3 regions of the Paenibacillus sp. FSL W8-0919 genome follow, and region 1 is predicted to be linked to each of the others. Evidence: predicted binding sites of a transcription regulator. Region 1 holds the regulator's gene; each other region holds the start of a gene.
What was found. Region 1 encodes Rex, which represses fermentation and respiration genes when NADH is low (regulators of the CRP and FNR family bind a similar motif). Its sites were predicted from a motif close to TTGTGAAATATTTCACAA; they were not measured.
Positions count from the first base shown of each region.

Region 2: the regulator Rex is predicted to act here: its motif matches at 1,904-1,921, upstream of NST44_RS06950 (cytochrome ubiquinol oxidase subunit I).
Region 3: the regulator Rex is predicted to act here: its motif matches at 1,368-1,385, upstream of nirB (nitrite reductase large subunit NirB).

Region 1 covers NZ_JBBOPV010000001.1:5,461,858-5,465,140, reverse strand. Annotated here, with positions in the region: gene dinG (ATP-dependent DNA helicase DinG) at 1-1,449, shown strand, start outside; gene NST44_RS24695 (redox-sensing transcriptional repressor Rex) at 1,518-2,180, shown strand; gene NST44_RS24690 (amidohydrolase) at 2,158-3,283, shown strand, end outside.
Region 2 covers NZ_JBBOPV010000001.1:1,594,900-1,598,182, reverse strand. Annotated here, with positions in the region: gene cydB (cytochrome d ubiquinol oxidase subunit II) at 1-434, opposite strand, end outside; gene NST44_RS06950 (cytochrome ubiquinol oxidase subunit I) at 421-1,824, opposite strand; gene ade (adenine deaminase) at 2,142-3,283, opposite strand, start outside.
Region 3 covers NZ_JBBOPV010000001.1:5,639,864-5,643,146, reverse strand. Annotated here, with positions in the region: gene NST44_RS25655 (winged helix-turn-helix transcriptional regulator) at 1-318, shown strand, start outside; gene NST44_RS25650 (hypothetical protein) at 628-1,290, shown strand; gene nirB (nitrite reductase large subunit NirB) at 1,468-3,283, shown strand, end outside.

The DNA of each region.
Region 1 (3,283 bases):
TTGGAGGATGTGGCCGGCAAGCATCTCGGGCTGCAGATGAAATATTTTACGGTGGTTCATACATTGACGCGTCTATACAAGGACAGCCGAAGCGGGCAGCTCCCTGCGCTGCGGCAGCTGCTCCAGGCTTCTCCCCATGAGAAATCCGGGGAATGGTCGGCGGTCATCGACCGGATCTATCCTGATCTGATCACGGTGAAAGAAACTTGGGACCGACTCAGCGACCAGCTGTTCGGGCTGCTTCCGGAACGCGGCGATGCTTCTCCTGGAGATGCAGGGCAATATACGCTGCGGCTCTCGCCTGCGAAGAAGCCGAAGGATTGGGGAGCGCTCGCCGAGCTGGAACAGCAGATTCACGTGACGCTGGGAGACGTCGTTCGCAAGGGAGACAAGCTGATCGCCGAGATGAAGGAAGAGCTTGACGATTACAGTGCGGACAGCCTGCTGACTGACCTGTCGGGCTTGTTTAAGGATCTGGCTGCGCATCGCGAGGATTTGCGGTCCTTCATGGCTCTGAATGACGAAGGAACCGTATACTGGATGGAGGCCAACGGCAATTTCCGCAGCAAGTCGCTGCAGCTCTACGCCGTGCCCGTTGATGTGAGCAAGCATTTGAAGGAATTGTTTTTTGACAAGAAGCGGAGCGTGATTCTGACATCGGCGACGCTGTCGGTCGATAAATCGTTTCAATTCATGATCGATAATCTAGGGCTCCAGGAGGCGGCGGACGCAGGGAATCTGAACACGGTTCAGCTGCCGTCCCCGTTCAATTACAGGGAGCAGGCGCTTCTTGTCATTCCGCGGGATTTTCCAAGCGTGAAGGGCTCCGTGGGGGATGCGGTATTTGTGGATACGCTTGTGAAGTCGCTCTCTGAAGCGGCAATAGCGACCCAAGGTCGTATGCTCGTCCTGTTTACGTCGTACCGGATGCTTCGTCAGGTGCACGAGCCGCTGAAGGAAGCGCTGGCTGCCAGCGATATTACGGTGCTTGGTCAGGGAATGGATGGTACGAGCCGTACGAAGCTGATACGCCGGTTCCAGGATAGCAGCGCGTCGGTTCTGCTCGGGACCAGCTCCTTCTGGGAGGGTGTTGACATTCCCGGAGAAGCGCTGACCTGCCTGGCGATTGTCCGGCTGCCGTTCCAGCCGCCCAACCATCCGCTGGTCGAGGCGAAGAGCGAGCTGCTGCAGCAGCAGAAGAAGAACCCGTTCATGAAGCTGTCGGTGCCGCAAGCGGTCATCCGCTTCAAGCAGGGCTTCGGGCGGCTTGTTCGGACCGCCCACGATAAGGGAATCGTGATCGTCTACGATACCCGGGTAATCGAATCGTATTATGGAAAATACTTCTTGTATTCCCTGCCCGGACCGAAAATGGAGCATATGCCGACCGAGGGGATCGTCCCCCGTATTGCGCAGTGGCTCGAGGAAAGGGAGAATGAAAAAGAGTGAACCTAAAGGGGAGCAAGGCTTTATATTGGAAGCGATGAACTATCATCCTATTAATAGGGGGAGCATGCATGAAATCGGATAAAATTTCAGAGGCCGTAGTCCGCAGATTGCCAGTCTATTTGCGCTATTTGAATGAGCTTCATAAGCGGGAGGTGTCCACCGTCTCCTCACAGGAGCTTGGGCAGAAGCTCGACCTGAACCCGGCCCAAATCCGCAAGGATTTGGCCTATTTCGGGGATTTCGGCCGGAAGGGCATCGGGTATGATGTCTCCTATCTCATTGAGAAAATCCGCCAAATCTTGAAGCTGGACCAGAAGATCAACGTTGCGCTGGTGGGTGCGGGCAATCTCGGACATGCGCTATCCAATTACAACGCGTTTCTGAAAGATAATATGAAGATTGTGGCGATTTTCGATTCGTATCCTCCGAAAATCGGGCTGAAGATCAATAACTTGACGGTGCAGCCGATGGAAGAGCTGGACAAGACGGTCCAGGAATACGGCATTCGAATCGGGATCATTACGGTACCGGATTTTGAAGCGCAAAACGTAGCCAATCAGCTGATCAACGCCGGAATCGAGGCGATTTTGAATTTTGCCCCGACGATTCTGAAGGCGCCGCCTCATATCCGCATTCACACCGCGGATTTTACGACGGATCTGCAAAGTCTGGCTTACTATTTGGACAATGGGAAGGAGGATGCGCAGCATGACAACGAAGTGGATGGTTAAGAACGGAACATTTGCCGTGCTTCAGGAAGGACAGCCGGTTCTCCGCGGGTATATGGTTGTGGAGGACGACCGCATCACGTATTTGGGGGAAGAGGAGCCTCAGGTCGATGCAGAAACCCAGGTGATGGACGGAACGCATCTGTTATTCCTTCCAGGGCTGGTCAACACGCATGGACATGCAGCCATGTCGCTGCTTCGCGGCTTTGGCGATGATCTGGCCCTGCAAGTTTGGCTGCAGGAGAAAATGTGGCCGATGGAAGCGAAGTTTACGGCCGACGATGTATTTTGGGGCACTTCGCTCTCGGTGCTCGAGATGCTGAAGGGCGGTACGACAACCTTCGTTGACATGTATGACCATATGGATCAGGTCGCCAAGGTTGTCCAAGACTCCGGAATGCGGGGAGTGCTGACAAGAGGCGTCATCGGGCTGTGTCCTCCGGAAGTACAGAAGCAGAAGCTGGATGAGGCGATTGCCTTTGCAAAGGACTGGCACGGTCAGGCGGAGGGCCGGATTACGACGATGATTTCGCCGCATGCGCCTTACACCTGCCCGCCAGACTTCATTGAGAAATTCGTTCAAGCGGCGCATGATTTGAATCTGCCGATTCATACCCATATGTCCGAAACGGCAGCCGAAGTGCAGCAGAATGTGAATGACTACGGACAGCGTCCGGTGGCCCATCTGGAGAAGCTCGGCGTGTTCTCGCGTCCGACGCTGGTTGCGCATGCGGTGCATTTGACGGACGAAGAGATTGAAATATTGGCTAAGCATGATGTCGCGGTATCCCATAACCCCGGCAGCAACCTGAAGCTGGCCAGCGGTGTTGCGCGTGTTCCCGAGCTGTTGAAAGCAGGTGTGACAGTGTCCCTAGGAACCGATGGACCAGCGAGCAATAACAACCTGGACATGTTCGAAGAAATGCGCCTGGCCGCCCTTATCCACAAGGGCGTCAGCGGCGATCCGACGGCTATTCCGGCAGCCGAAGCGCTTCGAATGGGAAGCGAGTATGGAGCACGGTCGGCATTTCTTGATAACGTAGGCAGATTGGCCGTCGGGATGAAGGCGGACATGATCGCACTGGATACCGATCAAGCGCATTTCC
Region 2 (3,283 bases), 3.9 Mb from region 1:
TTAATCGGCAGCCCCTGGATCAGGCAGGCAAATACGACGCCGAGCAGGAACGGAGGCAGCACGCTGCCTGTGAAAATGGCGCCGTCCCATACCCTTTTCCAGCGGGCATTCCCCACCTTCCCCCGGAACTCAAAGGCTACGCCGCGGCCGATCAAGGCCAGCAGGAGGAAGACAAGCGGAATGTAGAACCCGCTGAACAAGGTCGCGTACCAGTTCGGGAACGCCGCGAACATCGCGCCCCCTGCCGTTAGCAGCCATACCTCGTTCGCGTCCCAGAACGGGCCGATGGAATTGATGAGCACGCGGCGCTCCGTGTCGCTTTTGGCCAGAAGCTGCGTGGACATCCCAACGCCGAAATCAAAGCCCTCGAGAAAAAAGAACCCGATAAACAATACCGCAACCAGCACAAACCATACTTCATTAAGAGACAGCATTGTAGCCCTCCTTGTTAAACGGATCGCTTGCGTGGCGGTGGTCCGCCTCCTCCGCATACGGCCCTTTCTTAATCACCTTGACGAACAGATAGGCCATGACAGCCGCCAGCACCGCGTAAATCGCCGTAAACACGATCAGCGAGAACAGAATCGACCCGGCGCTGACATTCGGCGAAATGCTGTTCTCCGTCGTAATGAGCCCGAACACCGTCCACGGCTGGCGCCCGATCTCCGTCATAATCCAGCCCGAGCTGTTCGCTATGATCGGCAGGGAGATGCCAATCAGCATCATGCTCAGGAACCACTTCCCGGCCTGCTCGACCTTTTTGCGCAGCATCAGCCAAGCACCGTACAGACCAAGCAGAATCATGGCCGTTCCGGCCGCCACCATAATCCGGAAGCTCCAGAAGGTCGTGCGCACCGGAGGAATATAATCGCCCGGGCCGTATTCCTGCTCGTACTGGTACTGCAGCTCTTTCATCCCGATCACTTCGCCGCTAAATTTGCTGTAAGACAGGAAGCTGAGCAAATACGGGACTTTGAATTCCGCCGAGTTCTCCTGCTTATCCGGATCGATCGACGCAAAGACCGTCCACGGCGCCGGGTCCTCGCTCGTTTCCCACAGGCCCTCCGCAGCAGCCATCTTCATCGGCTGAGTCTGCACGAGGTACTGCGCCTGCTGGTGGCCGAACACCGCAACCAGAATGGAGGTAATCAGGCCAACCACAATCGCGAGGTTGAACGATCTTTTGAAAAAGTCCAAGTCCTGCTTCTTCATCAGCTTATACGCGCTCACCCCGGCTACGAGGAAAGCGCCGGTAGCCAGCGCCCCGAAAATCGTATGCGGGAACTCCACCAGCAGCTGACCGTTCGTGATCAGCGCGAAAAAGTCGTTCATCTCCGCCCGACCGTTGTTGATCTCGAATCCGACCGGACGCTGCATGAACGAGTTGGCGGCCAGAATCCAGAACGCCGACATCAAGGTGCCGAAGGACACCAGCCAGATGCTCAGCAGATGGACCTTCTTCGAAAGCCGGTCCCAGCCGAAGATCCACAGGCCGATGAACGTCGATTCGAGGAAAAAGGCCAGCAGTGCCTCGATCGCCAGCGGCGCGCCAAACACGTCCCCGACGAACCGGGAATAATCGGACCAGTTCATGCCGAACTGGAATTCCTGCAGAATCCCCGTCACTACGCCGACCGCAAAGTTAATGAGAAACAGCTTGCCCCAGAATTTGGCCATCCGTTTATACACGTCCTGGCCTTTGACAACGTACATCGTCTCCATGACGGCGATCAAAAACGCCAACCCGATGGAGATCGGTACGAAAATAAAGTGAAAAATGGTTGTCGATGCGAACTGTATTCGCGCCAGCATCACCGGATCCATAACATACCCCTTCCTTTAGCTCACGTCATCATTTTAAATTTGATTCTTTTGGTATTGTCGCAGACTGGAGCAGGAAGGATTGTGATAAACATCACAATCTCGGGGTCGAAAACGGATAAAAAGTTATAAATTTGTGACAAAAATCACGAAGTCCCGAACTTAAAAGGGACAGGCCCGCCATCCCTGGTGAGCCTGCCCCTTGTATACTATACCACGTGCCTCTCCCGGCGCGCGTCGTTCCTCATCACTGCTGCACGACCCTCGTCGTTATTGCTCGTACGATGCGGCATGCAGATCATTGCATTAGCTTGTACATTTTATTGAACCGGACCCACCTCAGTCTCGATCAGCTTAAACTCTATCACATCCGCAATCCCGCGGTTCGTGATGCGGATTTCCGGAATGACCGGGAGCGCGATGAGGGAGAAGGTCATGAACGGCGCGTTGATGAAGCAACCAAGCTCCTTCCAGGCATCCTCCAGCGCCGCCACTTCCTCGGCCACGACTTCCACCGGACGGTCAGCCAAAAGGCCGGCGATCGGCATAGCCACCTTCGCCAGCACCTTCCCGTCCCGGACGACGATCATGCCGCCGCCGCAAGCCGCCAGCTCATTGGCGGCAAATGCCATATCGTCCACATTCGTGCCCATCACCAGCAGGTTGTGGCTGTCATGGGCCACGGTCGAAGCGACCGCACCCGACTTCAGACCGAAGCCGCTCGCGAACCCTAGCGAGATTTGCCCGGTTCCGCGGTGACGCTCGATGCAAGCAAGCTGCACGACGTCCTGCTCCAGGTCCGGCTGGATGATACCGTCCTCCACCGGGAGAACCGCCGTCATTTTAGCTGTACGGGCACTGTTCTCAATGACGCGCACGACATTGACTTCCGTTCGCGCAGCCGAACCCGATTTGCTGCGGAGCAGGAAATCTTCCGGGGTGAGGGCCCGGGCTAGACGCACCGATTGATAAGCCTTCTCCGGATATTGGTAGGACGGAAACTCCACCACGAGGCGGCCGTTCTCCGCAACGACCTCGCCATCGGCAATGACGACCGATGGAACCATGCGCTTCAAATCGTCAATGAGCAGGATGTCCGCCGATTTCCCCGGCGAGACGCTGCCAAGGTCCAGTTCCATTCCGAAATAGCGCGCAACGTTGATCGTGCCCATTTGAATCGCGGTTACGGGGTCAACCCCTTCTTCCATCGCCCGCCGCACGATATGGTTCATATGGCCGAGCCGCACCAGCGTCTGCGGGTATACATCGTCGGTAATGAGCGACATGTTGTCCGTGCGCACCTTATCCTCGGTCACCACTTTGATGACCTCCTTGATGTCCTGCCATGCCGAACCCTCGCGGATCATCAGATGCATCCCGAGCCTAACCTTCTCCAGCGCCTGCTCCCGTGTCACCGTCTCGTGGTCGGAGCTAACCCCTGTAGCCAAATAAGCCTGAAGCA
Region 3 (3,283 bases), 180 kb from region 1:
GAAGTTACAAACATTTCGCTGTGTCCCCGCTTTGAATCCGCGTTTTCTTTTCTGGGTAAACGGTGGAACGGATTGATTATCCAGACGTTGATGAGCGGTCCGAAGCGTTTTAAAGACATCTCCAATCTGATTCCGTCCATGAGTGACAAGATGCTGTCGGAGCGGATGAAGGATCTGGAATGCGAAGGAATTTTGATTCGTCATGTGTACCCCGAAACGCCGGTTCGTATTGAATACGAGCTTACGGAGAAAGGCAAAGCGCTTCGCCCGGTCATGGAGCAGATTGCTTCCTGGGCTGAACAATGGGTCGAGAAATGATCCATCGGCGGCGTTCCCATCACTAGCGGAACCCTGACATGAGAACAACTCATATCAGGGTTCTTTTTTTATTTAATATCAGATCTATAAACGTTCCGGAGGATTTGCTGGCTGATATCACAAGAGAAACGACCGCGAAACGCGGTCTGTCTCCTTTGAGCGTGCGTCGGTAGACGTTATTCTTATGCGGCTAGATGGGGGATTGGAAAGAAAAAAACGGGAAAACCTAACCGGACATGCACCAACCCCGCCGTTCGTTTATATGATGTCAGTAGATCCGCTTGACGCCAGTCGAAGGAGGCGATCTTAATGATGGAACGCGGTTATATTTCCTATTTTCAATATGGACAAGAAGACATCGCCGAGCTTGCAAACGCTTCGCTCAAGGTTAGGCATATTGTGGAGAAGACTCGCCATATGCTGGGCCAGCATGCCGTTGAGGAGCGGTTGACGGTTTTAAAAGGAACAAGCCCAGATCAACCCGGACGGAGCGGAGAGGGTGGAGGCATGTTTCAGAAATGGGTGAAGGGTCCGCGCGGCTGGAAATTTATCGATTATGAGAAGTACGGCGTGCAGATCGGAGACAGACTGGAAGGCAGCGGGGCGAGGCGATTGCTGCAGATGCTCATCTGGTCGCATTATGAAAATATCCTCATGCTGCATCCGTTTATAGGCGGGGAGCCCTTTTATGACGGAGAGGAGCTTGAAGTGATCGGCAAGTATTTCGTGCCTACGTACAGCAGTGCAATTCCCTTCTTGCAGAGCGGGAAAGCATTTAAGGCGATCCGGGCGGGGATTCCGCTGTATCAGGAGCTGATTCCCGCACCGGTGGTCATCGCCGGGGCCCAGGGGGAAGAGCTTGCAGGCAATTGGGTGACCGGAGTGAACCTGAACGCTGCCGGATATGCGGGGATTATGCCCTATTTGAAAACGAACGGAAGACGGGAGTTCATGGAAGCCCGCATGATATAGGCATTCGAAAGGATGAAACCTTGCCTTCCTGTTGAGGCGGGGTTATTTTTGCTGAGTATTAAAAATTTTAACTAAGAGTGTGAAATATATCACAAATAATTCGGGCATAAGACGATATAATCAATTTGAAAGGATTGGATGGGGATAACGCAACAATACAGTGTGGGAGGAATAACCATGCCAGCAGCAAAAAAACAAAAGCTAGTGGTCATCGGCAACGGGATCGCAGGAATCAGCACGGTCGAGCAAATTTTAAAGCTTAGCGGGGCATTCGATATTACCGTGATCGGCCAGGAGCCGCACCCGAATTACAACCGGATTATGCTCTCTTATGTGCTTGAAGGCAGCAAAACGCTGGATGACATCGTCTTGAATGATTGGAAATGGTATGAAGATAACGGAATTACGCTGCATACGGGAACAAGCGCGCAGCGGATTGATGAAGCCGCCAAGGTTGTCATGACGGACAACGGGATGGCTGTTCCCTATGATCATGTCATAATCGCAACGGGATCCAAGCCCTTCATATTGCCGGTACCCGGCAGCGACAAAGAAGGCGTTATCGGCTTTCGAAATATCGCCGACTGCACCCGGATGCTTCAGGCAGCGAAAACGTACCGGAAAGCTGCGGTCATCGGAGGGGGATTACTGGGATTGGAGGCTGCCAAAGGCCTCGTGAGTCTCGGCATGGACGTGACCGTTGTGCATCTGATGAACGATCTTATGGAGAGCCAGCTCGATTCCGTGGCGGCGCAGATGCTGCAGCATGAGCTTGAGCAGCAGGGCATCCGCTTTTTATTAGGAAAACAGACGGTTGAGGTATTGGGGGATACGCGGGTAACCGGTCTTCGTTTCAAGGACGGCGATGAGCTGGACGCGGATTTGGTCGTCATGGCTGTCGGCATCCGTGCCAATACGGAGGTAGCGCAGGCGAGCGGGATCGAGGTCCGGCGGGGCATCGTCGTGGACGACCATCTGCGAACTTCGATGCAGGATGTGTACGCCGTCGGCGAATGCTGCGAGCACCGCGGCGTATGCTACGGGCTTGTTGCGCCGTTATTCGAGCAAGGACAAGTGCTGGCCAAGCGGTTATGCGGCGTGGACACCCCTCCTTATGAAGGGTCGATTGTGTCGACCAAATTAAAGGTTAGCGGAGTAGACGTATTCTCGGCCGGGGAATTTATCGAGCAGCCGGAGCATGACGTTGTTCTCGCCAAGGATGATTGGAAGAAAACCTATAAGAAAATCCTGCTCAGGGACGGAATGATCGTTGGTGCCATTTTGTTCGGGGATGTGAGCGAATCAGCCAATCTGCAGTCTTTGATACGAAAAAAGGCGCAGATGACCGACGACATCTATCACTCGATTATGGGCGGCGGCTGTGCCGGAAAAGGGGCGGACGCGGCGACGCGCATCGCGCAAATGCCTGACGACGAAATCGTGTGCGGCTGCAACGGCGTGACAAAGAAAGCGATCGTGGACGCCATCACGGTTCAGGGAATGACCACCGTGGATGAGATCAAGGCATGCACCGGGGCGACGCGGTCTTGCGGCGGTTGTAAGCCTGTGGTAGAGCAGATTCTCCAGAGCGTATTGGGAGACGGCTTTACGACGGCAGCCAAGCAGGGAATCTGCCCGTGCACGACGCTCGACCGGGATACCATCGTTGCGGAGATCCGGGCCAAAGGCTTGACCACCACGAAAGAGGTCATGCATGTTCTGGATTGGAGCAATCCGGAAGGGTGCTCGAAATGCCGTCCGGCGCTAAACTACTACCTGACCATGCTGAACCCGCTGACGCACCGGGAGGAGCGCGAGTCGAGGTTTGTGAATGAGCGGATGAACGCCAACATCCAGAAGGACGGCACGTATACGGTTGTCCCTCGTATGTACGGCGGCGTGACAACTCCGGAGGCGCTGAAGAAAATTGCGGACGTATCCTTAAAGTATAATGTCAAGGTCGTCAAGGTGACGGGAGGACAGCGTCTGGACT